Regions from separate parts of the Bradyrhizobium sp. CCGB12 genome, predicted to be linked through region 2. Evidence: predicted binding sites of a transcription regulator. Region 2 holds the regulator's gene; each other region holds the start of a gene.
What was found. The regulator PhoB, encoded in region 2, activates phosphate uptake and scavenging genes when phosphate is short. The targets are predictions, from matches to a motif close to TGTCATNNANCTGTCAT.
Positions count from the first base shown of each region.

Region 1: the regulator PhoB is predicted to act here: its motif matches at 3,170-3,186, upstream of ugpB (sn-glycerol-3-phosphate ABC transporter substrate-binding protein UgpB).
Region 3: the regulator PhoB is predicted to act here: its motif matches at 4,742-4,758, upstream of phnF (phosphonate metabolism transcriptional regulator PhnF).

Region 1 covers NZ_JANADO010000001.1:7,484,249-7,494,738, reverse strand. Annotated here, with positions in the region: gene NLM27_RS34335 (GIY-YIG nuclease family protein) at 144-380, shown strand; gene NLM27_RS34330 (MarR family winged helix-turn-helix transcriptional regulator) at 396-857, opposite strand; gene NLM27_RS34325 (organic hydroperoxide resistance protein) at 1,010-1,435, shown strand; gene NLM27_RS34320 (CaiB/BaiF CoA-transferase family protein) at 1,613-2,818, shown strand; gene ugpB (sn-glycerol-3-phosphate ABC transporter substrate-binding protein UgpB) at 3,241-4,557, shown strand; gene ugpA (sn-glycerol-3-phosphate ABC transporter permease UgpA) at 4,607-5,488, shown strand; gene ugpE (sn-glycerol-3-phosphate ABC transporter permease UgpE) at 5,488-6,336, shown strand; gene NLM27_RS34300 (sn-glycerol-3-phosphate import ATP-binding protein UgpC) at 6,457-7,542, shown strand; gene NLM27_RS34295 (Hsp20 family protein) at 7,860-8,285, shown strand; gene NLM27_RS34290 (DUF1150 domain-containing protein) at 8,336-8,608, shown strand; gene NLM27_RS34285 (HEAT repeat domain-containing protein) at 9,040-9,477, shown strand; gene NLM27_RS34280 (AMP-binding protein) at 9,474-10,490, opposite strand, start outside.
Region 2 covers NZ_JANADO010000001.1:6,650,714-6,661,203, forward strand. Annotated here, with positions in the region: gene NLM27_RS30480 (OpgC domain-containing protein) at 1-222, opposite strand, end outside; gene apaG (Co2+/Mg2+ efflux protein ApaG) at 406-798, shown strand; gene NLM27_RS30490 (Hsp33 family molecular chaperone) at 1,025-2,044, opposite strand; gene argF (ornithine carbamoyltransferase) at 2,289-3,212, opposite strand; gene NLM27_RS30500 (aspartate aminotransferase family protein) at 3,212-4,420, opposite strand; gene NLM27_RS30505 (GcrA family cell cycle regulator) at 4,890-5,402, shown strand; gene phoB (phosphate regulon transcriptional regulator PhoB) at 5,651-6,358, opposite strand; gene phoU (phosphate signaling complex protein PhoU) at 6,381-7,097, opposite strand; gene pstB (phosphate ABC transporter ATP-binding protein PstB) at 7,109-7,927, opposite strand; gene pstA (phosphate ABC transporter permease PstA) at 7,924-8,769, opposite strand; gene pstC (phosphate ABC transporter permease subunit PstC) at 8,771-9,760, opposite strand; gene pstS (phosphate ABC transporter substrate-binding protein PstS) at 9,921-10,490, opposite strand, start outside.
Region 3 covers NZ_JANADO010000001.1:7,941,324-7,951,813, reverse strand. Annotated here, with positions in the region: gene NLM27_RS36415 (alpha-D-ribose 1-methylphosphonate 5-triphosphate diphosphatase) at 1-62, opposite strand, end outside; gene phnL (phosphonate C-P lyase system protein PhnL) at 75-773, opposite strand; gene phnK (phosphonate C-P lyase system protein PhnK) at 796-1,608, opposite strand; gene NLM27_RS36400 (alpha-D-ribose 1-methylphosphonate 5-phosphate C-P-lyase PhnJ) at 1,601-2,491, opposite strand; gene NLM27_RS36395 (carbon-phosphorus lyase complex subunit PhnI) at 2,488-3,591, opposite strand; gene phnH (phosphonate C-P lyase system protein PhnH) at 3,595-4,203, opposite strand; gene phnG (phosphonate C-P lyase system protein PhnG) at 4,208-4,672, opposite strand; gene phnF (phosphonate metabolism transcriptional regulator PhnF) at 4,792-5,520, shown strand; gene phnE (phosphonate ABC transporter, permease protein PhnE) at 5,667-6,512, opposite strand; gene phnE (phosphonate ABC transporter, permease protein PhnE) at 6,509-7,393, opposite strand; gene phnD (phosphonate ABC transporter substrate-binding protein) at 7,469-8,404, opposite strand; gene phnC (phosphonate ABC transporter ATP-binding protein) at 8,463-9,272, opposite strand; gene NLM27_RS36355 (chloramphenicol acetyltransferase) at 9,447-10,106, shown strand; gene NLM27_RS36350 (alpha-D-ribose 1-methylphosphonate 5-triphosphate diphosphatase) at 10,103-10,490, shown strand, end outside.

The DNA.
Region 1 (10,490 bases), 830 kb from region 2:
TTCGGCTGGGCAAGCCCGGGAAGTCCCTCGTAGCGAAGTAAGCGAAGGCTGTCCCGCCATAGCCCGAAGGGCGGCGGCGGACTCCACCCGCGATCACGATAATGGCTCCAAGCTGCTATCCTTCCTTCCGGGGAGGAAGCAGGATGAAGTACGTCTATATCCTCGAAAGTCTCGATTCCGAGCATTTCTACGTCGGCATCACGGACGATCTACGCGCACGTCTGGCAAAGCATAACGCCGGCGAGGTGCCTCACACGTCGAAATATGGGCCTTGGCGAATAAGAACCTATTTCGCGTTCGATGACGCCGCACGCACTCTCGCGTTCGAGCGATACCTGAAATCCGGCTCGGGGCGCGCATTCGCGAAGAGGCACTTTTAACCTCCTGAGCTTCCCCTACTCCCCGATCACCGCATTGAGCCTATCGCGCAGCGCGACAATCTCGTCCTTCATCGCCACCAGTTCCGACACCGAGCAATCCGACGCCGCCAGGATCGATGGCGGCACGCTGCGCGCCTTGTCCTTCAGCGCGTGGCCCTGTGACGTCAGTGCGATCAGCACCTGACGCTCGTCTTCGCTCGAGCGGGTGCGCTTGACGAGATGGGCGGCCTCGAGCCGCTTGAGCAGCGGCGTCAGCGTGCCCGAATCCAGGAACAGTCTTTCGCCGATGTCCTTGACCGGCACGTTGTCGCGCTCCCACAGCACCAGCATCGCCAGATATTGCGGATAGGTCAGGCCGAGCCGGTCGAGCAGCGGCTTGTAGACGCGGTTGAAGGCATGCGCGGCCGAATAGACCGCGAAGCAGATCTGGTTGTCGAGCCGCAGCGGAGCGTCCGCTGCCGATAGTTTCCGGGCCATGGAGAATCTCACGGGATTTCCCGGTATTGTGGCCCCGGGCGGCTGCAGATTCAATTGCGAACAATTAAATGTGAGGCATCGTAATTTCAATTGTGCGCAATCTAATTGTCTGCGATACAGATCCCGCCCACCCGAACCCCAGGGAGATCAAAATGTCCGTGAACGTCCTCTACAAGACCAGTGCCAAGGCAACCGGCGGCCGCGACGGCCATGCTGCAACGCTCGACGGCGCGCTCGACGTCAAGCTGACCACGCCGAAGGAACTCGGCGGCGGCGGCGGCGCCGGCAACAATCCCGAGCAGCTGTTCGCGGCCGGCTACGCCGCCTGCTTCATCGGTGCGATGAAGTTCGTGTCCTCGCAGGGCGGCCCGAAGGTTCCGGCCGACGCCTCCGTGACCTCGACCGTCGGCATCGGCCCGCGCGCGGCGGGCGGCTTCGGTCTCGACATCGATCTCGCCGTCTCGCTGCCGGGCCTTGCCCGCGCCGAGGCCGAGGCGCTGGTCGAGAAGGCACACCAGGTGTGCCCGTACTCCAACGCCACGCGCGGCAATGTCGACGTTCGCCTGACGGTCGTCTGATCGAACGGCGGATTGGCTGGCCCGGGATCCCCCTCGGGCCGGCCGCTTCGATCTGATTTTCCCACTTCGCGGGGTTGCGCCGCATCGGCGCATACGCCCCTACGCGCGGCGCCATTGCTGGCGTGCACGAACCTCGCTAGGCCTGTGATCAAACGTCGACACAGGGGAAGCGAAGGCATGAGTTCCGAAGCCGCCACAGGTGCCATGAGCGGACTGCGCGTCATCGATCTCACGCGCGTGCTCGGCGGTCCCTATTGTACCCAGATCCTCGCCGACCACGGCGCCGACGTGATCAAGGTCGAGCCGCCCGCGGGCGACGAGGTGCGCGAATGGGGTCCTCCCTTCCACGAGGAGGACGCGGCGTATTTCATCGGCATCAACCGCAACAAGCGCTCGATCGGCCTCGACCTGGCGTCCGAGGGCGGCCGCGCCGTGCTGCTCAAGATGCTGGAGACGGCCGACGTCCTGATCGAGAATTTCAAGCCGGGCACGCTGGAGAAATGGGGCATCGGCAACGAGGTGCTGCGCGCCAAATTTCCGCGCCTCGTGCATTGCCGGATCTGCGGCTTCGGCGCCGACGGTCCGCGCGGCGGCAATCCCGGCTATGACGCCATCATCCAGGCCATGACCGGCATGATCGCGGCGACCGGCTCGCCCGAGAGCGGGCCGATGCGGATCGGCGTACCGCTGGTCGACATTACCACCGGCCTCTACGCGGCGATCGGCATCCTGATGGCGCTGTCGGAGCGGCAGCGCTCGGGCCAGGGCCAGTTCCTGGAGACGACGCTGTACGAGACCGGCCTTGCCATCATGCATCCGCACACCGCGAATTACTTCATGCATGGCAAGCCACCGTCGCTTACCGGCAACGAGCACCCCAACCTCGTGCCCTACGCGATCTTCCCGACCAAGACCGACAACATCTTCATCGGCGTCGGCAATGACGGCACCTTCCGCAAGCTCGCCAAGGAGATCGGCAAGGAGGAGCTCGGCACCGATCCGCGCTTTGCCCGCAACAAGGACCGCATCGCCAATCGCGAGGCGCTACGCGCCGAGCTCGCCGCCGTCTTCAGCCAGCACGAGGCCGAGCCGCTCTGCAACCGGCTGCTCGCCGCGGGCCTCCCCGCAGGCCCCGTGCAGAAGATCGACCAGGCCTTGACCAACCCGCACACGATCGCGCGCGGCGATATTATCGAGAAGGACTGGTACAAGGGCGTGGCCTCCCCGATCCGGCTCGATCGCAGCAAGCCGAGCCTGCGCCGCCTGCCGCCCAAATTCAGCCAGCACTCCGCGGAGGTGCTCGGCGAGTTCGGCTACTCCAAGGCCGAGATCGACACCATGGTCGAAAAGGGCACGGTCTGCGGTCCCGAGCGCAAGCGCTGAGATTAAGACAGATCGAGCATCGGCGCCGGTGCGCTCCCCCTCCCGCTTGCGGGAGAGGGCTGGGAGAGGGTCTGTCCACAACGGGACAATCCCCAAGCGGAGAAAGCCCTCACCCGCGCCTGCGGCGCGACCTCTCCCGCAAGCGGGAGAGGTTAAGGGAGCCCGGAGCGGCATTGCTCTGCTTCTCAGCGTTCCGCGCCGACGGCGCTCTCCTTCCCCTAACATCCAATGCCGCACTGCGGCGCGACCCACGCGCGTGCAGCGCGAACGACAACGGCTGCCAGGGCGCATTCGCCTAATTGCCGGCTTTCCTTTTCCAGCGCTTGCCGCTTTCGTTTCGGCCGCTTACACAGTCATGTGAACGTCATATGGCGCTGCTAGCGCAAGCGCTTCTTAAGTGACGGGCAAGGGAGGTTTTCTTGATGGTTCTTCGACATTTTGGTGCGGCTGCGGCTGTTGCAGTCACGATTGGCATGACGGCCTCGCCGGCCCTGGCCGTGACCGAGATCCAGTGGTGGCACGCGATGACCGGCGCGAACAACGACGTCATCGTCAAGCTCGCCACCGACTTCAACGCCTCGCAGAGCGACTACAAGGTGATCCCGACCTACAAGGGCAACTATCCCGATACGATGAACGCCGGCATCGCGGCGTTCCGCGCCGGCAACGCCCCGCACATCATGCAGGTGTTCGAGGTCGGCACCGCGACCATGATGGCCGCGACCGGTGCCGTAAAGCCGGTCTACAAGCTGATGGCCGAGACCGGCGAGAAGTTCGATCCGAAGGCCTACCTGCCTGCGATCACCGGCTACTACTCGACCTCGAAGGGCGAGATGCTGTCCTTCCCCTTCAACTCGTCGTCGACCGTCATGTGGGTCAACCTCGACGAGCTGAAGAAGGCGAATGTCGAGATCCCGAAGACCTGGCCTGAAGTGTTCAACGCGGCCAAGAAGCTGCACGACAACGGCCATCCGACCTGCGGCTTCTCCAACTCCTGGGTCACCTGGGTCAATCTCGAGCAGCTCTCCGCCTGGCACAACGTGCCGCTGTCGACCAAGGCCAACGGCCTCGACGGCTTCGACACCGTGCTCGAGTTCAACAGCCCTCTCCAGGTCAAGCACCTCGAAAAGCTGGTCGAGCTCCAGAAGGACAAGACCTACGACTATGCCGGCCGCACCAACACCGGCGAAGGCCGCTTCACGTCAGGCGAATGCCCGCTCTATCTGACCTCGTCGGCTTTCTTCGGCAACGTCAAGGCGCAGGCCAAGTTCGCCTTCACCGCCGTGCCGATGCCCTATTATCCCGATGTGAAGGGCGCACCGCAGAACTCGATCATCGGCGGTGCCTCGCTCTGGGTGATGGGCGGCAAGTCGGCCGACGAATACAAGGGCGTGGCGAAATTCCTCAGCTTCCTCTCGGACACCGATCGCCAGGTCTACATCCACAAGGCCTCGGGCTATCTGCCGATCACCAAGGCGGCTTACGAGAAGGCCAAGGCGGAAGGCTTCTACAAGGATCAGCCCTATCTCGAGACCCCGCTGCTCGAGCTGACCAACAAGGAGCCGACCGAGAACTCCCGCGGCCTGCGTCTCGGCAACATGGTTCAGCTCCGCGACGTCTGGTCGGAAGAGATCGAGCAGGCGCTGGCCGGCAAGAAGACCGCCAAGCAGGCGCTCGATGCCGCCGTCGAGCGCGGCAACACGATGCTGCGTCAGTTCGAAAAGACCGCCGTGAAGTGAGGCGATCAGCGGCAGGCCGGTCAACCGGCCTGCCGCTCCTGCGGGCATCATGCAAAAGCAAGCCATTTTCCAATCGAAGTTGTTGCCCTACGCGCTGGTTGCGCCGCAGCTCGCGATCGTCCTGATTTTCTTCTACTGGCCCGCCCTGCAGGCGGTGATCCAGTCCTTCCTGCTCCAGGATGCTTTCGGCCTGTCGACGAGCTTCGTCTGGTTCGACAATTATCTCGAGCTGCTCAAGGACCGCGCCTATTTCGAGGCGATCGTGCGAACCTTCTTCTTCTCGTTCGCCATCGCGGTCTCGTCGCTGTCGTTTGCGCTGCTGCTCGCCGTGATGGCGGACAAGCCGCTGCGCGGCTCGATGCTGTACCGGACGCTTCTTATCTGGCCCTACGCGGTGGCGCCGCCGGTCGTCGGCGTGCTCTGGATCTTCATGCTGCACCCCTCGCTGGGCGTGCTCTCGCGATACTTGCGCGCTCTGGGCATCGACTGGAATCCGCTGCTCGACGGCGACCAGGCCGCTGCGCTGATCATCCTCGCCGCCGCCTGGAAGCAGATCTCCTACAACTTCCTGTTCTTCCTCGCCGGCCTCCAGAGCATTCCCCGAAGCGTGCTCGAGGCCGCCGCGATCGACGGCGCGCGCCCGATGCGAAGGTTCTGGACCGTGACCTTCCCGCTGCTGTCGCCGACCATCTTCTTCCTCCTGGTCGTCAACATCGTCTACGCCTTCTTCGACACCTTCGGCATCATCGACACCATGACCCGCGGCGGTCCCGGCAAGTCGACCGAGACGCTGGTCTACAAGGTCTATTCCGACGGCCTGCTCGGCGGCAATCTCGGCAGCTCCGCGGCGCAATCGGTGATCCTGATGGTCATGGTCATCGTGTTGACGGGAATCCAGTTCCGCTTCGTCGAACGCAAGGTGACCTACTGATGGTCGAGGAAGAAGGCTTTCGACGCTACGTCGCCCACATCATCCTCTGGATCGGGATCGCGATCGTCGCATTCCCCGTCTACATCGCGATCGTCGCCTCGACCCAGGACAACGCGCTGATCGCGAACGGGCAGATGTCGCTGCTGCCCGGCGGTCACTTCTTCCAGACTTACTACCAGACGATCTTCGTCGGCACGAGCGGCTCGACCCGCGAGCCGGTCGGCAACATGATGCTGAACTCGCTGGTGATGGCGCTGCTGATCGCGGTCGGCAAGATCGCGATCTCGATCATCTCGGCCTATGCGATCGTGTATTTCCGTTTTCCGTTCCGGATGCCGATCTTCTGGATCATCTTCATCACGCTGATGCTGCCGGTCGAGGTGCGCATCTATCCGACCTACAAGATCGTCGCCGATCTGCACATGCTCGACAGCTATGCCGGCTTGTCATTGCCGCTGATCGCCTCGGCCACCGCAACGCTGCTGTTCCGCCAGTTCTTCATGACGGTGCCGGACGAGCTCCTGGAAGCCTCGCGCATCGACGGCGCTGGGCCCTTTCGCTTCTTCTGGGATACGCTGTTGCCGCTGTCGCGCACCAACATGGCGGCGCTGTTCGTGATCCTGTTCATCCTCGGCTGGAATCAATATCTCTGGCCGCTGCTGATCACCACGCGCGACGACATGCAGACCATCCAGATCGGCATCCGCAAGATGATCACCACCACCGACGCGTTGACCGAATGGCCGATCGTGATGGCGACCGCCGTGCTGGCCATGTTGCCGCCGGTGTTCGTCGTCGTCGCGATGCAGAAGCTGTTCGTGCGCGGCCTGGTCGAGACGGAAAAGTGAGAGGGCGAATGGCGAATAGCGAATGGCGAATGGCACGCCGGCGATTGAACGGCGCGCGCACGCCGCACGGATCCCCTATTCGCCACTCCCTACTCACCACTCGCCCGAGCGGAGCTCGCAATGGCTAACGTCACCCTGCGCAGCGTCCGCAAGACCTATCCCGGCGGCTTCGAAGCCATCAAGGGCGTCGACGTCGATGTCGGCGACGGCCAGTTCTGCGTGCTGGTCGGCCCCTCCGGCTGCGGCAAGTCGACCTTGCTGCGCATGGTCGCAGGCCTCGAAACGGTCACTGGCGGCGAGATCGACATCGGCGGCCGCATCGTCAACCAGGTCGAGCCGGCCGACCGCGACATCGCCATGGTGTTCCAGAACTACGCGCTCTATCCGCATATGAGCGTCTACAACAACATGGCCTATGGCCTGCGCAACCGCGGCATGGCGGAGGCCGAGATCAAGACCCGCGTCGAGGAAGCCGCGCGCGTGCTCGAACTGTCGCCAATGCTGGAGCGCAAGCCGCGCCAGCTCTCCGGCGGCCAGCGCCAGCGCGTCGCCATGGGCCGCGCCATCGTGCGCCAGCCGAAGGTGTTTCTGTTCGACGAGCCGCTGTCGAACCTCGACGCCAAGCTGCGCATCGCGATGCGCGTCGAGATCCGCAAATTGCAGCGCCGCCTCAACACGACGTCGATCTACGTCACCCATGACCAGCTGGAAGCGATGACGCTCGCCGACATCCTGGTCGTGATGAATGGTGGCGAGGTCGAGCAGGTCGGCAATCCCCTGGCCATCTACGAGAAGCCGGCGACGACCTTCGTCGCCTCCTTCATCGGCGCACCGCCGATGAACCTGATGTCGACGCGCACTGAGGAGATCAAATCGCAGCTCGACGGCAGCGCGGGCGAGGCCGGCATCCTCGGCATCCGCCCGGAAGACTTCGTCATCACCGACCAGACCCCGGCCGGCGGTGTCGCACTGCCTCTCACCGTGGAAGCGATCGAGCGCGTCGGCGCGGAAACCTTCGTCTACGGCTCGCGGGCGCAGGAAGACCAGCGCGTCGCCGCCACCCCCGGCGAGCTGCCACCGGGCGAGGTCATCGTCCGCATTCCCGGAACCGAGGCCCCCGCCATCGGCCAGAACATCCGCGTCGCGGCGGTGCGCCAAAAGCTGCATTTGTTCAGCGGCGACGGGCGGAAGCGGATCGAGGCCTGACCGGTTCCGGCGGGCCTTCCATCAAAAACCGCAAAAACAACCCCATGCACAGTAGAGGGGGCGTTGTTTTCGTTAGGAAAATCGCCACGCAATATTGTCATGTTGAGACTTCAGCCCGGACACATCACTGACGGGTGTTCGGAGACATAGCCGACATATCAAACGATGGCGGAATGGGTGGGCCGCCCAAATGGCCAATCCACAGGGCTCCTGCTACCTGCTTGAACCGACACGGGGATATGCCCATATTGCTGACCAAGGGGCGCCGGTTCCGGGCCCTGAAATGTCAAAGTCGCTTTGCGAGGACTTTGTAAACTATGTCTCGTGTTCCAACGCTCTCCAGTCCCTTCCTGCTGGGCTTCGACGAGATCGAGCGCGTGCTCGATCGGGTCGTCAAAGGCGCCGACGGCTACCCTCCCTACAATATCGAGAGGTGCGACCGCGCGGACAACCAGCCCGAGCGTTTGCGCATCACGCTGGCGGTCGCCGGATTCACCCGCGACCAACTCGATGTAACCATTGAGGAAAACCAGCTCGTGATCCGCGGGCGGCAGCAGGACGACAAGACCCGGCAATACATCCATCGCGGCATCGCCGCGCGCCACTTCCAGCGCACCTTCGTGCTGGCGGAGGGGATGCTGGTGCTGGGGGCGGATCTGAAGAACGGGCTGTTGTCGATCGATCTGGCCCGGCCTGAACCGGAGAGGATCGTTAAGACAATCGCTATCAATGAGCACGAATAATGGAACGAGTAGCGGACTCGACCGCTTAGTGTTCCAGAGGAGTCGAGACCATGAGTGAAGGTCACGTTGCGTTCGAATACGAAGCCAAAAATGTCTCTCCGGAGACGCTGGCAACCCTCGGCGAAGGTCATATCGCCTATGTGAAGCAGATCCGCTCCGAGGACGTACCGGGCCTGTTTCCCGAAGCGCCGAAAATCGCGCCGGGCCTCAAGCTCTTCGCGCTCCACGCCGCCGACGGCACGCCGATCATGCTGACCGACAGCCGCGAAGCCGCGATCGCCAACGCCTGGAGCAACGAGCTGCAAGCGGTGAGCGTGCACTGAGCGCGCACCTTCACGCGCGACTGACGAATTTCAAATGCGCGGGCATGCCTCGACCTGAGGCGGCCCGCGCATTTTTTTGGTCGTCCCACACAACGCCGCACCAAGCGACGCCACCCTTGCTTGGTGTTATGGCCTCTGGCCAACCCGATCAGCCGGATCGAGCTTCTGGAAGCGTGACCAAGCCGACATGACCGACGAGCCAATCGCGTACATTGGGAGTGCTCAGGCTCGATTCGTTGAGACTGTGTTGGCATTTCGTCGTTGGGCTGATCGCTATCCAATTTGCCAGAGATCTGGCGAATGGGAATGCGACTATGACCAATGGCCCGCAATCGCAACGGCCTTCGCTGCGTTCCTAGACTCTGGCGTTCCAGCATTGGAGCCCTCCGATCGTCGAGTCGCTGCTTTACATCCTTGGTCGCGACAATGAGGTGGAGATACTCAAGCGCGAGTTGACGGCCAGGCCTGCTCATCTGCTGGCTTTGGCGAGGGCAGCGCCGCACTCGCCGGAGCGAGATGCCCGATGGCAACTTGCTGATGCACTTGGGAGCGACGAATTTGCCGCCGATGAAGTCGAACCGCTGTTGGAGCAATTCTTTCACGACGCGGATGAGTACGTAAGCCGGCGAGCACTTCTGGCTCTCGCGCGCAGGCGGTCAAAAAGGGCGGAGGCGCTTGCGCTTCGCGCGTGGGGCACGGAGCATGAATATCAGCGGATGGCCGCGCTCGACGCACTCTCCGCGGTTAACTCGCCATTGCTGCCGTCCTATCTCGATCTCGCTCAGCGCGATGGACGGGAATACCTCGTTGATTTTGCAAATAGGCTCCGCGCGAGACCGGCTTCTGAAGATACGAGTAAGATTGGTTAGCCGTCTGACCGCGCCGCCAGCCGCGCACGGATATCCGGCTTCAGCACCTTGCCGACCTTGGAGCGCGGCAGATCGTCCCAGACTTCGATCTGCTTCGGTGTCTTGACGCTGCCGATCCGCTGCTTGACGAAGGCCGCCAGCGCCGTCGCATCGACGCTCTGGCCGGCGCGGGGCTGCACCACGGCGACGATCCGCTCACCCCATTTCTCGTCCGCCACCCCGATCACGGCGCAATCCTGTACCGCCTCATGCGCCCGCAGCGCGTTCTCGACCTCGATCGAGTAGACGTTGAACCCGCCGGTGATGATCATGTCCTTGGCGCGATCGACGATATAGAGGTAGCCGTCGTCGTCGATGTAGCCGATGTCTCCGGTGTGGTGCCAGCCATGCGCGGAGGCCTCAGCCGTGGCCTCGGGATTTTTGTAATAGCCTTCCATCACCAGCGAGCCGCGAACCACGATCTCGCCGCGTGAACCTGATGGCAGCAAATTGCCGTCGCCATCCATGATGCCGGCCTGCACCAACGGGCTGATCCGCCCCGCCGAGGCGAGGCGCTCCATCGCGATCGTGCCATCGGCATTGTAATGCTCGCTAGGCGCCATCATCGAGATCATCATCGGCGCTTCAGTCTGACCGAACAACTGCGCCATCGGCCCGATGCGCTGCAGCGCCTCCGCAAGCCGTGCGGCCGAGATCGGCGCCGCGCCGTACCAGAAGCATTGCAGCGACTCGAGCTTCGCGGAGTTCAGCTTGGGATGATCGAGCAGCATGTAGATCACGGTCGGCGGCAGGAAGGTGTGCGTGACATGGTAGCGCTCGATCAGATCGAGGAATTCGGCGATGTCGGGATGATGCATGATCACGATGCGACCGCCGAGCGCCATGATCGGGAAACACAGCACGCCGGCCGCGTGGGTCAACGGCGCGAGCGCGAGATAGACCGGACGACCCCTAAAGGGATAGCCCATCAGCGTCAGTGCCGTCATGGCCTCGATGTTGCGGCCCGACAGCAT
Region 2 (10,490 bases):
GGTGGCATCGCTGAAGCCGTAATTGCGGATGGTGAACCAGGTCAGCAGGCTGGTTGGCAGGTGGTCGATGAAGATCAGCCACAGCGCCAACCCGCGGAACAGATCGAGCCGGAGCTCACGCTCGCCGATGGCCGGCAGTGTGATGGCCGGCGCAGCCGCTCGCGGCCTTACGCCCGCGTTCCCCGCGATCGTCGATCCCGTCACTTGGTCGGCAATGGTCATCGGGGCCAGAAACCCTCATCTCACTCGCGACGCATCAAGGAGTGTACAGGTCCGGCCGTTGTCTCGCAAAGCGCACCGGATCACATTGGGCGTACTTCCGATCCAATTCGGGCGGGACGATGTCACGAAAGCCGCCCAGCGCGGCGTTTGGTTCCCGGCCCGCTTTTCGTTATGATGGCCGCCATGTATCGCGCCGTGACCCGCCAGATCGAAGTGACCGTCGAGCCGAACTTTGTTCCGGAGCAGTCGTCGGCCGATCGCTCCCGCTATTTCTGGTCCTACACCATCGTCATCACCAATTCGGGCGACGAGACCGTGCAGTTGAAGACGCGGCACTGGATCATCACCGACGCCACCGGCCGCCAACAGGAGGTGAAGGGCGAGGGCGTCGTCGGCGAGCAGCCGATCCTGGCCCCCGGCGAGCGTTTCGAATACACCTCGGGCGTGCCGCTCACGACCGCTTCCGGCTTCATGACCGGCCGCTACCAGATGGTCAACGAAAGCGGCGAACGTTTCGAGATCGACGTGCCGACGTTCTCGCTCGACAGCCCCGATAACAAGCGGGTGTTGAATTAGGGCAGGCGGGCCGCCATAGGGTGGGCAAAGGCGCAACGCGCCGTGCCCACCATTTCAATCGCGGTGCGAGGATGGTGGGCACGCTGCGCTTTGCCCACCCTACGATGTCTGCGTATATGGCATGCTGCTTCCACATCGTCATTGCGAGCGCAGCGAAGCAATGCAGAATCCCTCTGCGGAAAGACCCTGGATTGCTTCGCTGCGCTCGCAATGACGGACGATAGGCTTACGCGTTCTCCACGCCCGCCTCATCCGGCGTAAACTGATAGACCGAGCTGCAGAACTCACAGGTCACGACGACCTTGTCGTCCTTGACCATCGCGGCGCGATCGTCGGACGAGAAGCTCTTGAGCATGGAGGCGACCGCATCGCGCGAGCAGGAGCATTGCGCCCTCAGCGACAGCGGAGTGAACACGCGCACGCCGCGCTCGTGAAACAGGCGGAAAAGCAGCCGCTCGCCGGAGAGCTCGGGATCGATCAGCTCGACGTCCTCGACGGTCTCGATCAGCGAACGCGCCTCGACCCAGGCGTCGTCCTCGGTGATGCTGTGCACCTCGGTGCCTTCGGGCGCATCGCCAGGATGCAGATCGGCCTGCCGCGCGCGCTCGGGCGCTTTCGGCAGAAACTGCATCAGCATGCCGCCGGCGCGCCAGCGATGCTTGCCGCCGTCGCTCGAGCGCCATTCCTCGCCGACCGCAAGGCGCACGCGGGTCGGGATCTGCTCGGAGCGCAGGAAATATTCGTGGGCGGCCTCTTCCAGACCGCCGCCGTCGAGCGCGACCAGGCCTTGGTAACGGCTCATGTCGGGGCCCTGGTCGATGGTCATGGCGAGATGGCCGCGGCCGAGCAGCGCGCCGGAATGCATGCCCGAATCCTTGGCATCGCCGAGACGCGCGGCATCGTAACGGGCGTAGGCACGCAGGCGATCCGGCGCCATGTAGTCGACGACCAGGAACGACACCGGACCGTCGGTCTGGGCCTGAAGGATGAAGCGGCCCTCGAATTTCAGCGCCGAGCCGAGCAGCGTCGACAGCACGATGGCCTCGCCGAGCAGCTTGCCGACGGGGGCGGGATAATCGTGCTTGGTGAGGATCTCATCGAGTGCCGGACCGAGCCGCACCAGGCGGCCGCGCACGTCGAGCGCGTCGACCTCGTAGGGCAGCACGGCGTCATCGATCGGAACCGCTGATGGTGCGCGAACCGGGCCTTCAGGCCCGGTTTTCATGTCAGGGGATTGGGAAACCATGGGCGTTATCTGGTGTCGGAGAGCGGGAATGGAAGGGGGCGTGAGCCGGCGTGTTCCGGATGCTGATTTGATCACATACGATACAACAAACTCAGTGTCGTCCTGGCGAAAGCCAGGACCCATTGCCCCAGGGAGAAGTTGTGGCGCGAGCTGGCAATGACCAATCGTCGCCAAACCAAAGCCGGTGGTAATGGGTCCTGGCCTTCGCCAGGACGACGATCCGATTTTATGCGACTACGCCGCCCTACTTCACCGCGTCAAAGCACCAGGCCAGAATGCCCTTTTGCGCGTGCAGGCGATTTTCGGCCTCGTCGAACACGACCGATTGCGGGCCGTCGATCACCTCATCGGTGACCTCTTCGCCGCGATGGGCCGGCAGGCAATGCATGAACAGCGCGTCGGGCTTGGCCAGCGACATCAGCTTGGAATTGACCTGGTAGGGCTTGAGCACGTTGTGGCGATGTTCACCTTCCTTGTCGCCCATCGACACCCAGGTGTCGGTGACGACGCAATCGGCGCCCTTCACGGCGGCCTCGGGATCCGTACCGAGCACGATCGGCGCATTCGTCGCCTTGATCCAGTCGCGCATCACCTTCTTCGGTGCGAGCTCCGGGGGCGTTGCGACGTTGAGCTGGAACTTGAAGCGCTCGGCGGCGTGGGCCCACGACGCCAGCACGTTGTTGTCGTCGCCGGTCCAGGCCACCGTCTTGCCTTCGATCGGGCCGCGATGTTCCTCGTAGGTCATGAGGTCGGCCATCACCTGGCAAGGGTGCGAACGGCGCGTCAGGCCGTTGATGACGGGCACGGTCGCATGGGCCGCAAGCTCCAGCAGCGCCTCGTGATTGAGGATGCGGATCATGATGGCGTCGACATAGCGCGACAGCACGCGTGCGGTGTCGGCGATGGTCTCGCCGCGACCAAGCTGCATCTCGGCACCGGTGAGCATGATGGGCTCGCCACCGAGCTGGCGCATGGCGACGTCGAACGACACCCGTGTCCGCGTCGAGGGGCGCTCGAAGATCATCGCCAGCGTCTTGCCTTCGAGCGGCCTGACCGGCTGCTGCGCCTTCTGCTTCGCCTTCATGGCGGAGGATGCGGCGAGCATGCGCTTGAGCTCCGACAGCGGGAGCTCGTTGATATCGAGGAAGTGCTTTGGCGACTTGCTCATCAGCTGGCCGTCCGCTTGCTCTGGCCGGCCGACAGCGCGGAGCAGGCACGCTCGAGCCGCTCGACACTGTCCTCGATCTCCGCTTCGGTGACGATCAGAGGCGGCAGGAAGCGCACGACATTGTCGCCGGCGCCGACGGTGAGCAGTTTTTCGTTGCGCAAGGCGGCAACGAGATCCCCCGAAGGCACGACAGCCTTGATGCCGATCAGGAGACCCTCGCCGCGAACTTCGCTGACGACATCGGGATGGCGATCGATCACGGAGGCGAGCTTCTGCTTGAGCAGCAGCGACATCTTCTGCACGTGGTCGAAGAAGCCGGGCTTGAGCATGACGTCGAGCACGGCGTTCGCAGCGGAGATCGCGAGCGGATTGCCGCCGAAGGTCGAGCCGTGCGAGCCGGGCCCCATGCCGGAAGCCGCCTCCGCGGTCGCCAGCACCGCGCCGATCGGGAAGCCGCCGCCGAGCGCCTTTGCCAGCGACATCGCGTCGGGTGTGACGCCGGTGCGCCTGTGGGCGAAGAGATCGCCGGTGCGGCCCATGCCGGTCTGCACCTCGTCGAACGCGAGCAGCAAGCCCTTCTCGTCGCAGAGCTGACGCAGCGCCTTGAGGAAAGCGGGCGTTGACGAACGCACGCCGCCCTCGCCCTGGATCGGCTCGATCAGGATGCCGGCGGTCTGCGGACCGATCGCCTTCTTCACGGCTTCGATGTCGCCATGCGGGACCTGGTCGAAGCCGTCCATCGGCGGACCGAAGCCCTCGAGATATTTTGCCGATCCCGTCGCAGCCAACGTCGCCAGCGTGCGGCCGTGGAAGGCGCCTTCGAAGGTGATGATCCGATAACGTTCCGGATGCCCCTTGGAGAAGTGATGATGGCGGACCAGCTTGATCACACCCTCCAGCGCTTCGGCGCCGGAATTGCAGAAGAACACGAAGTCGGCAAAGCTCTCATTGCAGAGACGGGCCGCGAGCTTCTCGCCATCGGGGCTCTGGAACAGGTTGGACATGTGCCAGAGCTTCGTTGCCTGCTCCTGCAGTGCCTTGACCAGCGCGGGATGGGCATGGCCGAGCGCATTCACCGCAACGCCCGACGTGAAGTCGAGGTAGCGATCGCCATTGGTCGCGATCAGCCAGCAGCCTTCGCCGCGCTCGAAACCAAGGTCGGTCCTGGCGAAAACGGGAAGCAGATGCGGCGCGGCGCTGTTGGTCATGACCATCACTTGGATGTTGCACTTGGATGTTGAGACCTGCCTGGCGTGCCTTACGCAGCGCACCATTGACCGGTCCGGAAAACGAAACGTGCCGCCTTTTAAGGGCGGCACGCGTCACTATCTTATGCCTGGCAAGACGGGTGTCAATGCCGCCCGAAAAGCCTCGCGAAACGCTGAATCCGTAGTCTTGCGGTGCCGATTTTGCGGGGTTTTCACCACGGAACATGTGGAAGCGAGTCGGCGGACTCTTGCGCGGGAGTCACGCCATATTGTAGCGTTTGGCCTGTCAGATACGACATCTCGTGCAGCGGTTCTGATCCCAAGAGTCCTTATGTACCGGCGTAAACGTTCGGGCGTCAGTCACGCGCCCGGCGAGCCTTAAGGGATTCTGGCGGCACGGGTTTTTCAAGGCTTAGGCATTCGTTGTGAGGCCCCAGGATGGCTGGCCGGCAGCGAGGGAAAGGGTGCAATGACGGTTTTGACCTGGTCCGACGATCGCGTCGAGCAGCTGAAAAAGCTCTGGGAGGCCGGACTTTCGGCCAGCCAGATCGCGGCCGAGCTCGGCAATGTGACCCGCAATGCCGTGATCGGCAAAGTGCACAGGCTCGGCCTGTCCGGCCGCGCCAAAAGTCCTTCCTCGGCCGCGCCCCGGCCGCGCAAGGCGCGTCCGGCGCAGCACATGATGCGAGTGACCCGCCCGATCTCGCGCGGCAACACCGCGCTCGCGCAGGCCTTCGAGGTCGAGGTGGAGGCCGAGCCGGTCACCTACGACAACGTGGTGCCGATGAGCCAGCGGCTGTCGCTGCTGGAGCTGAACGAGGCGACCTGCCACTGGCCGGTCGGCGATCCCTCGAGCCCGGATTTCTTCTTCTGCGGCGGCAAGGCGCTGTCCGGCCTGCCCTACTGCGCCCAGCACTCGCGCGTCGCCTATCAGCCGGCCGCGGATCGCCGGCGTGCACCGGCCAAGCCGAGCACGCGGTGAGAATTTTCTGAGATCAAGACGGCAGCCGTCACGCGATGACGGCTCCGCACATTCGGTGTCGTCCCGGACAAGCGCGCCTCAAGCGCGCGTAGATCCGGGACCCATAGCCACAGGGCGCAATTGTCGCGCGAAGTGGTCACTCCGAGTCTTCGCCAAACTACTCCCTGTGGCTATGGGTCCCGGATCTGCGCTTACGCTTGTCCGGGACGACACCTGAGTGCGTGACGACGACAGATCGCCAAAAGAGCTTACGTCTGCTCCGCCTTCGCAAAGCGATCATCCAGCGCGTACCCTGCGCCACGGACCGTGCGGATCGGGTCCTGCTCGCGGCCGAGATTGAGCAGCTTGCGCAGGCGGCCGATATGGACGTCGACGGTACGCTCGTCGATGTAGATGTCGCGACCCCAGACGCTGTCGAGCAGCTGCTCGCGTGAGAACACGCGGCCGGGATGCTCCAGGAAGAACTCCAGCAGGCGATATTCGGTCGGGCCGAGATCAATCGGCCGGCCCGAGCGCGCCACGCGGCGCTTGTCGCGGTCGAGCTCGATGTCGCCATAGGCGAGCACGGTGGCAAGCCGCTCCGGGCTTGCGCGCCGCAACAGACCCTTCACGCGCGCCAACAGCTCCGGCACCGAGAACGGCTTGACGATGTAGTCGTCGGCACCGGTCGCAAGACCCCGCACCCGCTCGCTCTCCTCGCCGCGCGCGGTGAGCATGATGATCGGAAGCTGCTTGGTCTCGGGACGGGTGCGCAGCCGCCGGCACAGCTCGATGCCGGACAGTCCCGGCAGCATCCAGTCGAGCACGATCAGATCGGGGATGTGTTCCTTGAGGCGGGTGTCGGCATCGTCGCCGCGCATCACCGTCTCCACGTCATAGCCGTCGCCTTCGAGGTTGTAACGAAGAAGCTCGGTGAGAGCTTCCTCGTCTTCAACCACCATAATGCGTGCGCCCATGTGGTCGTCGCTCCTTACGTAATCAGGTATTCGGGACCGTCGTGGCGAAGGTCGTCATGTCGCCCTTCGGCCGCTTGTCGGTGATCGCCTGCCCCTCGATCATGTAGAACACGGTCTCGGCGATGTTGGTGGCGTGGTCGCCGATCCGTTCGATGTTCTTGGCGCAGAACATCAGGTGGATGCAGAACGAGATATTGCGCGGATCCTCCATCATGTAGGTGAGGAGCTCGCGGAACAGCGAGGTGCAGATGGCGTCGACTTCCTCGTCGCCCTTCCAGACTGCCATCGCCGCCGGTAGGTCGTGCGCGGCATAGGCATCCAGCACCGACTTGACCTGCTGCTCCACGAGGTCGGTCATGTGCTCCAGGCCGCGGAACAGTTTCAGCGGATGGAAGTCCGTCTCCAGCGCTGCGACGCGCTTGCCCATGTTCTTGGCGAGGTCGCCGATACGCTCGAGATCGGTGGCGACGCGCATGGCGCCGACGATTTCGCGCAGATCCACCGCCATCGGCTGGCGGCGGGCGATGGTGAGCACGGCGCGCTCCTCGATGCGCTTCTGGAGCGCGTCGAGCTCGGCGTCGATGGTGACGACGCGCTGACCGAGCGCAACGTCGCGGCGGATCAGCGCGTCGACGGAGTCGACGATCATGCGCTCGGCAATGCCGCCCATCTCGGCGACCAGGCGAGTGAGCTCCTGGAGGTCGGTGTCGAAGGCCTTAGCGGTATGTTCAGTACCCATGTCCCGTCTCCTCAGCCGAACCGGCCGGTGATGTAGTCCTGCGTGCGCCGATCGCTCGGCGACGTGAAGATCTTGCTGGTGTCGTCGAACTCGATCAGCTCGCCGAGATACATGAAGGCGGTCTTGTCGGAGACGCGCGCCGCCTGCTGCATGTTATGGGTGACGATCGCGATCGTGTAGTTCTCGGACAGCTCCTGGATCAGCTCCTCGACCTTGGCGGTCGAGATCGGGTCGAGCGCCGAGCAGGGCTCGTCGAACAGGATCACCTCAGGACGCACCGCAACCGTGCGGGCGATGCAGAGGCGCTGCTGCTGGCCGCCGGAGAGCGACAGGCCGGAGGCGTTGAGCTTGTCCTTGACCTCGTTCCACAGCGCGCCGCCGCGCAGCGCCTTCTCGACGCGGTCGTCCATCTCGGACTTCGAGATCTTCTCGTAGAGGCGGATGCCGAACGCGATGTTCTCGTAGATCGTCATCGGGAACGGCGTCGGCTTCTGGAACACCATGCCGACGCGGGCGCGCAGCAGGTTGAGGTCCAGCCTGGGGTCGAGGATGTTGGTCTGATCCAACATCAACTGTCCCACGGCGCGCTGCCCCGGATAGAGGTCGTACATCCGGTTGAAAATGCGCAGCAGGGTCGACTTGCCGCAGCCCGACGGGCCGATGAACGCCGTGACGCGGTTGGTGCCAAGCGTCAGGTTGATGTTCTTCAGCGCGTGGTGCTCGCCGTAATAGAAGTTGAGGTTGCGCACCGTCACCTTGGCCGGCGCCTCCGGCAGCGGATGCGAGCCGGGCTGAACGGGCGTACTGACGGAAATAGACATATCGCTCATTTTGCGGTCCTCTCGGCGCTAAGGATGCGCGCGCCAATATTCAAGGCAAGTACGGTCAAAGTGATCAGCAGGGCACCGCTCCAGGCGAGCTGCTTCCAGTAGGCGTAAGGGCTCTGCACGAAATTGTTGATGGTCACCGGCAGGTTCGCCATCGTCTTGTTCAGGCCGAGGCTGAAGAACTGGTTCGAGAGCGCGGTGAACAGCAGCGGCGCGGTCTCGCCGGCGACGCGGGCGGTCGCCAGCATCACGCCAGTGATGAGGCCGGAGCGCGCAGCGCGATAGGCGATGCGCTTGATCACCAGCGAGCGCGGCAGACCGAGCGCGGAGGCCGCCTCGCGCAGCGCATTCGGCACCAGCAGCAGCATGTCCTCGGTCGTGCGCAGCACCACCGGGATGACGATCACGGCGAGCGCGAGCGCACCTGCGATCGCCGAGAAGCCGCGCATCGGCACCACGACCGCGCCGTAGATGAACAGGCCGATGATGATCGAGGGCGCCGAGAGCAGGATGTCGTTGATGAAGCGGATCACCGAGGTCAGCTTGTCGTTGCGGCCGTACTCGGCGAGATAGGTGCCGGCGAACATGCCGAGGGGCGCGCCGATGCCGACGCCAAGCACGGTCATGATCAGCGAGCCGACGATGGCGTTGAGCAGGCCGCCCTCGTTCGAGCCGGGCGGCGGGGTATTTTCGGTGAAGACCTGGAGGTTGAGCCCGGCCAGACCGTTGTAGAGCAGCGTCAGCAGGATCAGCGCGAGCCAGGTGACGCCGAAGGCGGCGGCAGCCAGGCAGAGCGCGCGGATGACGACATCCACGCGGCGGCGGCGTGCATAAATCGGGTTCATGTTACTTTCCCGCCTTCTTTTCGAGTCGCAGCAGCATCAGCCGCGCGGCCGCGAGCACGAAGAACGTGAGCACGAACAACAGCAGGCCGAGCAGGATCAGGCCGGACTGGTGCAACCCGTCGCTTTCGGCGAACTCCGATGCGATCGCCGCCGAGATCGTGGTGCCCGGTGCGAAGATCGACGAGGAGATACGGAACGAGTTGCCGATGATGAAGGTCACCGCCATGGTCTCGCCGAGCGCTCGGCCCAGCGCCAGCATGACGCCGCCGATCACGCCGACGCGGGTGTAGGGGATCACCACGCTGCGGACGACTTCCCAGGTGGTGCAGCCGACGCCGTAGGCGGCTTCCTTCAGCACCGGCGGCACCGTCTTGAACACGTCGACCGAGATCGAGGTGATGAAGGGCAGCACCATGATGGCGAGGATCAGCGCGGCGTTGAACAGGCTGAGATAGGACGGGGGACCTGCGAAGATCGCGCCCAGCACGGGAACGCCGTCGAAGATCTTGATCATGAAAGGCTGGAAGGTGTTGGCGAGGAACGGGCCCAACACGAAGAAGCCCCACATGCCGTAGATGATCGAGGGAATGCCGGCGAGCAGCTCGATGGCCATGCCGATCGGGCGGCGCGCCCATTGCGGACAGAGCTCAGTGAGGAAGATGGCGATGCCAAGACCGACCGGAATGGCGATCGCCATCGCGATGAACGAGGTCACCAGCGTGCCGTAGATCGGTCCGAGCGCGCCGAGCACGGGCGGATCGGCCGACGGCGCCCAGCGCTGCGTCCACAGGAACGACAGGCCGTATTCCTTCATCGCCGGGAAAGCACCGACGACCAGCGAGATGATGATGCCGCCGAGGATCAGCAGCACCGAGATCGCGGAAAGCCGCGTGATCCAGTAGAAGGTGACGTCGCCGAGCTTGAACGCGCTCAAAGCCTTGGCACGATCATACGGTCCGGCGTCGTCGATTACATCGCTCTGAACGGCCATCTCTGCCACGCCGATCCCCTGTACCCGTTTATGTATACGCTTGTTTTTGGCCCCGTGCCCCGGATGCGGCGCTCGCCCATCCGGGGCTTGGTTCTTGTGGGCTCGGCTCAGCGGCGCAGCACTTCAGGCTGCGCCGTGTCCGGGACGCGAGAGCGAGCGCTCAGCTCTTGATCTCGGCAGCCCAGGTCTTCTCCACCTGCTGGACGACGCTGTCGGGCATCGGGATGTAGTCGAGCTCCTCGGCCATCTTGCCGCCGTTCTTGAAGGCCCAGCGGAAGAACTTGATGGCTTCCTGCGAGGCCGCCTTGTCAGTGGCGGACTTGTGCATGAGGATGAAGGTCGCCGCCGTGATCGGCCAGGACTTGTCGCCGGGCTGGTCGGTCAGGATGACGTAGTAGCCGGGAGCCTTGGACCAGTCGGCGTTGGCGGCGGCCGCCTGGAAGGCCTCGACGGTCGGCTGCACGGGCTTGCCGGCCTTGTTGACGAGACCGGTGTAGGTCAGCTTGTTCTGCTTGGCATAGGCGTACTCGACATAGCCGATCGAGTTCTTGGTCTGGCTGATGTTGCCCGACACGCCTTCGTTGCCCTTGGCGCCGACGCCGACCGGCCACTCGACCGCGGTGCCCTCGCCGATCTTGCTCTTCCAGTCCGCGCTGGCCTTGGAGAGGTAGTTGGTGAAGTTGAAGGTGGTGCCCGAACCGTCCGAGCGGCGGACCACGGTGATGGCGTC
Region 3 (10,490 bases), 1.3 Mb from region 2:
ACCCGGTCGGCCAGCACGATTCTGGCGTTGGCGATCACGGATTCCTTCGGCTTGGCGTTCATGTCCCTCTTCCTTTAGGCCGCGGCGGCAAAGCTGGTGACGTCGACGATGCGGTCGGCAATCAGATGCCGGATTTCGTCGTCATGGACAATGGCGACCATGGCGACGCCGCGGCGCTTTTTCTCGGCGATCAGCTCGACCACGACGGCGCGGTTGGCGGCATCGAGCGAAGCGGTCGGCTCGTCCAGCAGCAGGATGGGCAGGTCCGAGATGAAGCCGCGCGCGATGTTGACGCGCTGCTGCTCGCCGCCGGAGAAGGTCGCGGGCGGCAGCTGCCAGAGCCGCTCGGGGATATTGAGGCGATGCAGCAATTCGCCGGCGCGCGTCTGTGCCTCCGTGCGGGCGATGCCGTTCACGATCAGCGGCTCGGCCACGACGTCGATGGTCGCGACCCGCGGCACCGCACGCAGGAACTGGCTGACATAGCCGATGGTGGAGCGGCGGACGTTGAGGATTTGGCGCGGCTCGGCGCTGGCGAGATCGATCAGCGCGCCGCGATGGCGAATGCCGATACGGCCGGAATCGCAGCGGTAGTTGCCGAAGATCATCTTCAGGATCGACGATTTCCCGGCGCCCGATGGCCCCGACAGCACGACGCACTCGCCGGGATCGACGTGGAAGGTCACGCCGCTGACGACGGGCAGTTCGATGCCGCCTTGCAGGTGCATCGTAAAGGTCTTCCTGGCGTCGGTGATGTCGATCATGGCGGTCATCGGCTGGCTCATCTTGGAAGGTTCATGGCGGCAGGATCGAGGAGACGAGGAGTTGCGTATAGGGCTCGCGGGGATCGTCGAGCACCTGGTCGGTGAGGCCGGTCTCGATGACGCGGCCGCCCTTCATCACCATCACACGGTGCGACAGCAGCCGCGCGACCGCGAGATCGTGGGTGACGATGATGACCGCGAGATGCAGCTCGGCGACCAGGCTGCGCAGGAGATCGAGCAGGCGCGCCTGCACCGAGACGTCAAGGCCGCCGGTCGGCTCGTCCATGAACACCAGCCGCGGCTCGGTCACGAGATTGCGGGCAATCTGGAGGCGCTGGCGCATGCCGCCGGAATAGGTGCGCGGCGCGTCGTCGATGCGCGCGATGTCGATCTCGACGCGGGTCAGCCAGTCGGACGCGGTATCGCGAATGCGGCCGTAGTGGTTCCACCCCACCGCCATCAGCCGCTCGCCGACATTGGCGCCGGCCGAGACCGCCATGCGCAGGCCCTGCGCGGGATCCTGATGCACATAGCCCCAATCGGTGCGGAACAGGAAACGCCGCTCGGCTTCGCCCAGCGTCGTGAGATCGCGGGTGATTCCGTCGCGCATGCGATACGACACATGACCGGCGCTCGGCGCGAGCTGGCCCGACAGCATCTGCAGCAGCGTCGACTTGCCAGAGCCGGATTCGCCGACGATCGCCAGCACCTCGCCGGAATAGAGCGAGAACGACACGTCGCGGCACGCCGCGATGCGACCGAAGGACTTGCTGAGCGACTCCGCGATCAGCAGTGGCTGGTCGTTTTCGAGCATGTCGAGATCAACCAAGTCTTGATCAACCATGTGAGCCCGCCTTCTCCTTGTACGGCGCGGCGCTGAGGCTGCCGTGATGGCCGGCGGCCTGGCGGCCCTCGCAATAATCGGTATCGGAGCACACGAACATGCGGCCGCCCTTGTCGTCGGTGACGATTTCGTCGAGATAGGAATTTTCGGCACCGCACAGCGCGCAGGGCGCGTTGAAGCGATAGGGCTCGAACGGATGATCCTCGAAATCGAGCGACACCACCTGCGTGTAGGGCGGGATCGCATAGATGCGCTTCTCGCGGCCGGCGCCGAACAATTGCAGCGCCGGACAATCGTCCATCTTTGGATTGTCGAATTTCGGCGTCGGAGAAGGATCCATCACATAGCGCGCATTGACCTTCACCGGATAAGCGTAGGCGGTCGCGATATGGCCGAAGCGCGCGATATCCTCATAGAGCTTGACGTGCATCAGGCCGTATTCGGCGAGCGCGTGCATGCGCCGCGTCTCGGTCTCGCGCGGCTCGAGGAAACGCAGCGGCTCGGGGATCGGCACCTGATAGACCAGCACCTGATTCTCGTGCAGCGACGTTTCAGGAATGCGGTGACGGGTCTGGATCACGGTCGCCTCAATGGTCGACGTCGTCGTGGCAACGCCGGCGGTCTTGGCGAAGAATTTTCGGATCGAGATCGCGTTGGTGGTGTCGTCGGACCCCTGGTCGATCACCTTCAGCACGTCCTGGGGACCGAGGATCGCCGCCGTGACCTGCACGCCGCCGGTGCCCCAGCCATAGGGCATCGGCATCTCGCGGCTGGCGAACGGCACCTGATAGCCGGGGATCGCGATCGCCTTGAGGATCGCGCGGCGGATCATCCGCTTGGTCTGCTCGTCGAGATAGGCGAAATTGTAGGCGGGCGCGTTCATTCCGCGGCCTCCTTCATGGCGTCGGGCGCATTGGCGTCGGCAAATTCCTGACGCAATTTGCGCAGCAGACCGAGCTCGGACTGGAAGTCGACATAGTGCGGCAGCTTCAGATGCTCGACAAAGCCGGTGGCCTGGACGTTGTCCGAATGGGACATCACGAACTCTTCATCTTGCGCGGGAGCGAGCGCCTCTTCGCCGAGCTCGCGCGCGCGCAGCGCGCGGTCGACCAGTGCCATCGACATGGTCTTACGCTCGCTCTGGCCGAAGGCGAGGCCATAGCCGCGGGTGAAGCACGGCGCTTCCGTCGCCGATCCCTTGAACTGGTTCACCATCTGGCACTCGGTCAGCTCGATGGAGCCGAGCGGCACGGCGAAGCCGACATCTTCCGCGAAGAATTCAACCTCGACCTCGCCGAAGCGGATCTCGCCGGCAAAGGGATGGTTGCGGCCATAGCCGCGCTGGGTGGAATAGCCCATCGCCAGCAGGAAGCCCTCGTCACCGCGCGCAAGATTCTGCAGCCGCAGATCGCGATCCGCCGGGAAGTTCAGGGGTTCGCGGGTGAGGTCGCCGACGCTGGCGCCCTCCTCGGCCTGCGGCGAGGATTCGATCAGCCCGTCGCGACCGAGAATATCAGTCACGCGTGGCGTGGCCGCGGTCGAGGCTTCGGCTGTCGCCGGCGCCCCCGGCACAAAACCTTCCGCGAGCGAGGGATCGAGCAGCCGGTGGGTATAGTCGAAGGTCGGACCGAGGATCTGGCCGCCCGGAATATCCTTGAAGGTCGAGGACACCCGCCGCTGCACCCGCATCGCGCCGGTGTCGACCGGCTCGCTGGCGCCGAAGCGCGGCAGCGTGGCGCGGAAGGCGCGGACCAGGAAGATCGCCTCGATCAGGTCGCCCCGCGCCTGCTTGATCGCGAGCGCCGCGAGCTCGCGATCATAGAGCGAGCCCTCGCTCATGACGCGGTCGACGGCCAGCCCAAGCTGCTCCGAGATCTGGTCGAGCGTGACTTCCGGAACACCGGGGTCACCGCGCCGCGCGTTTGCGAGCAGGCGATGGGCGTTCTCGATGGCGCGTTCGCCGCCTTTGACTGCGACATACATGCTTCAGCTTCCCTTGTTCGCGACACGCGTGGTGCGGGGGATCGCGACCACGGCATCATCGGCGACCAGCACTACATCGATGCCGCGCGGAAACAGCGGCTCGTTCATGCGCAGGCGCTCGAACAGATCGAACGGCTTGATCGACGCGTGGAGCGTCGCGGCGCCGTCGATGCCGGGACCGCGCAGCTCGAAGCTGCGTCCCGAGCCCAGACCATCGACCTGGAGGATCAGCGTGGTCGAGCGATCCGGATATTCGTTGGTGCCGAGTGCGAAACGCTCGAGCGGCGGAAGCGCGGAGCCGTCGCTGATCAGCGCGAAGCTTGCAATCGACGTGTCCTGCACCACCGGCGCACCGGTGTGGAACTTGAGCCATTTCACCACATCGGAGCTTTCCGACATGCGCGCGTCGAGCCAGAGCGGCGTGTCGTGATCGAACAGCGTCAGCGCGATCGCGGCGGTGCCTCGCATCACCGTATCAGGCGTTCCCGCCATCGGCACGATGCGCTGGACCGATCCCGGCCGCGCCATCGCATCCATCACCGAGCGAAAGGTCGATTGCGCCGACAACACCTTGTCGGCGAATCCCGGCGGCAGTTCCGCAATCGTGGTCATGATCTCACCCCTCACCGCGCACCATGGTGTAGAAATCAACCTTCGTCGCGGCGGTCTCGGCCGCCGCCTGCTGCCTGCGAATCATAAGCTGCTCGCGCAACGGCGCGATAACGTTGCGCTCGACGGCCGCACCGAAATCGCCGGACTGCACCAGCGCGTCGCACAGCGCGATCAGCCGCGCCTTCTCACCGTCGCGCCCGAGCGTGTAACCGAAACCGACCTCGCCACTCGCAAGCTTGACCGCGGCGCGCGACACCGTGGCCTCGCCGAGGTTGAACGGCGCACCATCGCCGCCGACCCGGCCGCGCAGCATGACGAGCCCGTTTTCGCCTTCGCGCAGGTCCTGGTGACTGGGCAGGGGAATTGTGCGGAGGCGAGCGGCGATCTCGCCCGCCTCCGCGTGCGCCAGCACGGCCATCGCGGCCTTGCGCTGGGCTTGCTGGTTGTCGTGCTGCGTCACCTGATCCACCGAACTTTTCTACAGAACTTGCCGAATCCAAGTTGTCTATGATACTAGACAACTTCATACGGACGCGCCATGACTGTTTCGTGACAAAGATGTGATTTTCGGGCTAGGCTGACCGCGACATGAGCATGCAGGACACAGCCTCTTCGGGCGTCGCTTTGTGGCGCCTCGTTGCCGACGGCATCGAGCGTGGCATTGCCGACGGCCGCTTTGCCGCGGGCGACAAGCTGCCGGGCGAGATGGAGATCGCCGAAACCTATCGCGTGAACCGCCACACCGTGCGGCGCGCGCTGGCCGCCCTTGCCGAGCGCGGCCTCGTGCGCGCCGAACGCGGCAGCGGAACCTACGTCGAGGCGCAGAAGCTCGCCTATCCGCTGCGCTCGCGCACGCGTTTCTCCGAGATCGTCGGCGCCGGCGGCCGCGAGCCGCGCGGCCAGTTGATCGAGGCGTCCGAGGACGTTGCGACCCGCGAGCTGGCGCGCGAGCTGGGCTTGAAGGCCGGCGCGCCGCTGGTGCGAATCGAAGCGATCCGCCTCGCCGATCACACGCCGATCTGCGTCTCCACGACCTGGCTGTCAGCGGAATTGTTTCCGGGCGCGGGCGAGGTCTTTGCCGCGACGCGCTCGATGACGAAGCTGCTGGAGCATTACGGCATTCGCGACTACCGCCGCGGTGCGACCCGGATCACGGCAGGCATCGTCGACGCGACCGACGCCGCACGGCTCGATCTCGCATTGGGGCGTCCGATCCTGGTGGTCGATGCGACCGACCAAGATCTCGACGGCAAGCCGCTGGTGACCAAGCACTCGCGGTTCGCGGCGGAGCGGGTGGAGTTTCTGGTGGAGTCGTGACGGTCGGCTGCTTCCGCCACCCTCCCTCCACGAATCCGGAATCGTAGGGTGGGCAAAGGCGCACTTGCGCCGTGCCCACGATCATTCCAAGATTTCGGCAAAAATGGTGGGCACGCTTCGCTTTGCCCACCCTACGGCAGCCGGGACTAGGCCACTGCCCTTTGTCCGATGATCGCAAACCGCAGCTTGCCCGAGATGAAATCGATCGCGGCCACCGCGACCAGGATCATCAGGATCAGGAACGATACCCTCTGCCATTCCAGCACACGGATCTGCTCGGCGAGCTGGAGGCCGATGCCGCCGGCACCGACGATACCGATGATGGTGGCCGAGCGCGTGTTGGATTCGATGAAGTAGAGCACCTGGCCGGCGATGACAGGCAGGACCTGCGGCAACAGGCCGAACCGGATTTCGTGCAGCGAGTTGCCGCCGGCGGCGCGGATGCCTTCGACCTGCTTCTGGTCGGCGCCCTCGATCGCCTCCGAGAACAGCTTTCCGAAGGCGCCGAAATCCGACACCGCGATGGCGAGCACGCCGGCGAACGGGCCGAGCCCGACCACGTTGATCCACACCAGCGCCCAGATCAGCGTGTCGACGCCGCGGATCGAATCCAGGAATCGGCGCACCGGGAAGCGCAGGATGCTCGACGGCACGATGTTGCGCGCGGCCAGCAGACTGATCGGGAGCGCGAACACGGCGGCGAGCGTGGTGCCGAGCAGCGCGATCGACAGCGTCTCGCCCAGCGCCTTCAGATAGACCGGCAGCGAGGAGCCGGGATCTGGCGGGATCATCATCAGGCTGATCCAGCCGAGCTGGCTGAGGCCGGCGAAGAACCGCGACGGCGAGAAGTCGAGATCGACCAGGCCATAGGCCAGGATCGCGAGCGCCGCGACGATCATCGCCGGCATGGCGAGCCGCGCCGAAGCCGGCCGGTCGAACACATCAGGGTAGCGCGCGCGAAGCGCGGCGGTGTCGACCTCCTGCGGCGTCACGACCGCGCCTCCTTGCCGAACAGGCGGCCGCGCAGCCAGCCGGTGGTGATGTCGATGATGAAGACCGTGACGATGATGGTGATCAGGATGGCGCTGACGTCCGAATAATAGAACTTGCGGATGGCGACGACCAGCTCCTGGCCGATGCCGCCGGCACCGACAAAGCCCATCACGGAGGCCTCGCGCACGTTGATCTCGAAGCGCAGCAGCGCGTAGCTGGCATAGCCCGCGGTCACCTGCGGCACGATCGCAAAGCGCATGCAGGAGAGCCAGCTCGCACCGGTCGAGCGGATGCCTTCGACCGGCTTCATGTCGGCGTTCTCGACAATCTCCGAGAACAGTTTTCCGAGCGCACCGGTGGAATGGATCGCGATCGCGAGCACGCCGGCCATCGGCCCTAACCCAAAGGCGATGACGAAGACCAGCGCGAACACGATGCCGGGAACGGTGCGGGCAAATTCGAGCAGGCGCCGCACCACGAAGCGCAGCCAGGGCGCGGGCGAGGTGTTTTCGGCCGCGAGGAAGTTGAGGGCGAAGGCGAAGGTCGCGCCGATCAACGTGCCGACATAAGAGATCAGCAGCGTCTCGCCGAGCATCTTCAGCCATTTGCGCCAGCCCCAAAACCACTCGCCGAGATCGGTCCAGACGCGCTGGCCGCTGTCGAGCGTGAAGATGCGATCGAAATAGCTGATGAAATTGCCGAAGTAGGTGAACAGCGTGCGCAGATTCACTTCGGCGCCGACCGCGGCCAGAAGCAGCGCCGCGGCGAAGACCACGGCTCCCAACAGGAGACGCCACCGGCGGCGCGCGACCGCCTGGCGATAGGCGGCGTCGAGCACGGCAAGCTGTTGCTCGGGAAGGATCGAAACCGCGACTGTCATCTTGTCAGGGAACGTGGCCGATCAAAGAGAAGGAGCCGGGCCCATCGACCCGGCTCCAGTTGCGTCGCCCTGGGATCAGGACGCCTTCTTCTTACGCAGCGCGTCGACGAACTTGATCAGCTCGATCGTGCCATCCCAGTCCTTGGTGGTGGCGTGATGAAAACCCTTCTTCTGGCCGTCCTGGAGGCGATCGAACGCCGCCTTGTCCTTCGCCGGCGCGTCGAAGAAGGCCTTCTCGATGGCCGCCTTGGCGTCATCAGGCAGGTCGGAGTTGTAGGCGTAGGGACCGTTGATGATCGGTGCCGACTTGTGGATGATGCGGAAGTCGTCTTTCTTCATCGCCGAGCCGTCGGCATTCTTCAGCATGCCCTTGGTCAGCATCTGCGCCAGCGTCGAATCGTCGTCGGTGGTCCACTGGTTGGCCGCGACGTCGACCGTGCCCTGCGCCAGCGCCAGCATCGCGTTCTCGTGGCTGCCGGTGAAGACGACCTTGCTGAAATAGGTGTCGGCATCCGGGATGCCCATCTTGTCGAGCTCGAAGCGCGGCACGTTGTTGCCCGACGTCGAGTTCGGATCGACGAGGCCGAGGTTCTTGCCCTTGAGGTCGTCGACCTTCTTGTAGGCACTGCTCGCCTTGACGAAGAACACCGAATAGTAGCCGGTCGAGCCGTCGGCGTTGATGTCGTTGGCGAAAGCGTCGGTCTTGACGCCGGTCAGGCGGGCGCGGGCGAACGAAGCCGAGCCGTAGCTGGCGATATGGATGTTGCCGGCGCGCTGGCCTTCGATCACGGCGGCGTAGTCGTTGGCAATGCGCAGCGTGACCTTCACGCCCAATTCCTTGGAGAGATAGCTCATGAACGGCGCCCAGCGCTCGGTGACGCCCGAGGCGTTCTCGGCCGGGACGACCGCGAAGGTCAGCTCGGGATATTTGGCTTTCCAGTCTTCGGCAGAAGCGGAAGCGGTGAACGCGAGCGCGGCGGCGCCGGCAAGAACGAGTCTGCGAGTGATCATAATACCCTCTTCGTCGGTTGGGGTCGGTTGACGCAAAACTGGCAGTTAAACGTGCGGCTCAGGCCGCCGCGGCGGTTCCGAGCGCCGGAACGCCCTCGGGCGCCGGGACTGGCACACCGCCCATGACGTCGGCGGCTTCGAGATCATAGAGCTCGCGCGCAACGTGGTCGGTCAGCTCGGACGGCACGCCGTCGAACACCACGCGGCCGGCGGCCATGCCGATCAGGCGGTCGCAATAGGTGCGGGCGAGATCGAGCGAATGCAGGTTGCAGAGCACCGTGATGCCGAAATGCTTGTTGATGCGCAGCAGCGCGTCCATGACGATCTTGGTGTTGCGCGGGTCGAGCGAAGCGATCGGCTCGTCGGCGAGGATGATGTCGGGCTGCTGCACCAGGGCGCGGGCGATCGCGACGCGCTGCTGCTGGCCGCCGGAGAGCTGGTCGGCACGCTGCGCGGCGAGCGCGGCAATGTCGAACTGCTCGAGGGCCGACATCGCCAGCGCCTTGTCCTGCTCCGGCCAGATTTGCGACAGCGAGCGCCAGGCGGGCATCGTTGCCAGACGGCCCATCAGGACGTTGGTGAGGACATCGAGCCGGCCGACCAGGTTGAACTGCTGAAAGATCATCGCAGAGCGCGCCCGCCACTGCCGCAGTTCCTTGCCGCGCAGCGCGGTGACGTCGATACCGTCGAACTGGATGCGCCCCTCAGTCGGCGTCACCAGGCGGTTGATGGTCCGCAGCAGCGTCGACTTGCCGGCGCCGGATCGTCCGATCACGCCGACGAAGCCGCCGGGTGAAATTTGAAACGAGGCGTCGTCCACCGCGGCTTTCGCGCCGAAGCGACACGTCAGACCTTCCACCACCAGCATGCAGGACTCCAGAGTAGCTGGAGCCCACCGCTAACGCCGGCGCTTAACACTTGTGTGACATCCGCATTGCGGTGCGGCGATCCAACACACGTCATCCCCTGTCATCGCCACGTCATGACATCGTCATCAAGCCACTTGAAGAGGAACGCCCGCCCCCCGTGCTTCGGATGCAACATGGCCGCCAAAGCTCTTTCGGTGCAACCGACGATCGACCCTTCCGCCAAGCTGCACGACACCAGGCTCGGTGCCTACACCGAGGTCGGGGCACGCACGATCCTGCATGAAGTGACGATGGGCGACTATTCTTATGTCGTGAACGACGCCCAGATCACCTACACGACCGTCGGAAAGTTCTGCTCGATCGCCGCGATGACGCGCATCAATCCCGGCAATCATCCGATGCATCGCGCGACCCAGGCGCATTTCACCTACCGCTCCAGCGCCTATTTCGAAGGCGAGAGCGACGACGTTGAGTTCTTCGACTGGCGGCGCCAGCATCACATCCATATCGGCCATGACGTCTGGATCGGCCATGGGGCCATTGTGCTGCCGGGACGCAGCATCGGCACCGGCGCGGTGATCGCGGCCGGCGCCATCGTCACCAAGGACGTGCCGGCCTACACCATCGTCGCCGGCAATCCGGCGCGCATCGTGAGGCGGCGATTCTCCGAGGAGATCGCCGGACGGCTCGCCAGGCTCGCCTGGTGGGACTGGGATCACGACAAATTGCGTGAAGCGCTGCCCAATTTCCGCAAGCTCGGGATTGAAGATTTCCTCTCGGCATACGAAGCACGGGCAAGCTCCACAACCAGCAAACGAAGCGCGGTCGCGTGACAGACATATTCCTTGAAGGCGGCCGGGCCCTGATCGGCGCCGAGCTCGTCGAAACTTCGCTAGGCGTGTCCGGAACGGACATTGCGCATGTCGATGCCTCGCGCGGCCGTGCCCGGCTGGCGATCGATGCACGAGGCCTTCTGGTGCTGCCCGGCATCGTCGACCTGCATGGCGATGCCTTCGAGCGGCAGATGATGCCGCGCGCCGGCGTCGATTTTCCGATCGACGTCGCGCTTGCCGACAGTGATCGTCAGGCGATCAGCAACGGCATCACCACCGTCTTTCACGCCACGACCTGTTCATGGGAGCCGGGCCTGCGCAGCGCCGACAATGCGCGCGGCCTGATGGAGGCGATCGAGCGGCAGCGCCCGCAATTCGCCGCCG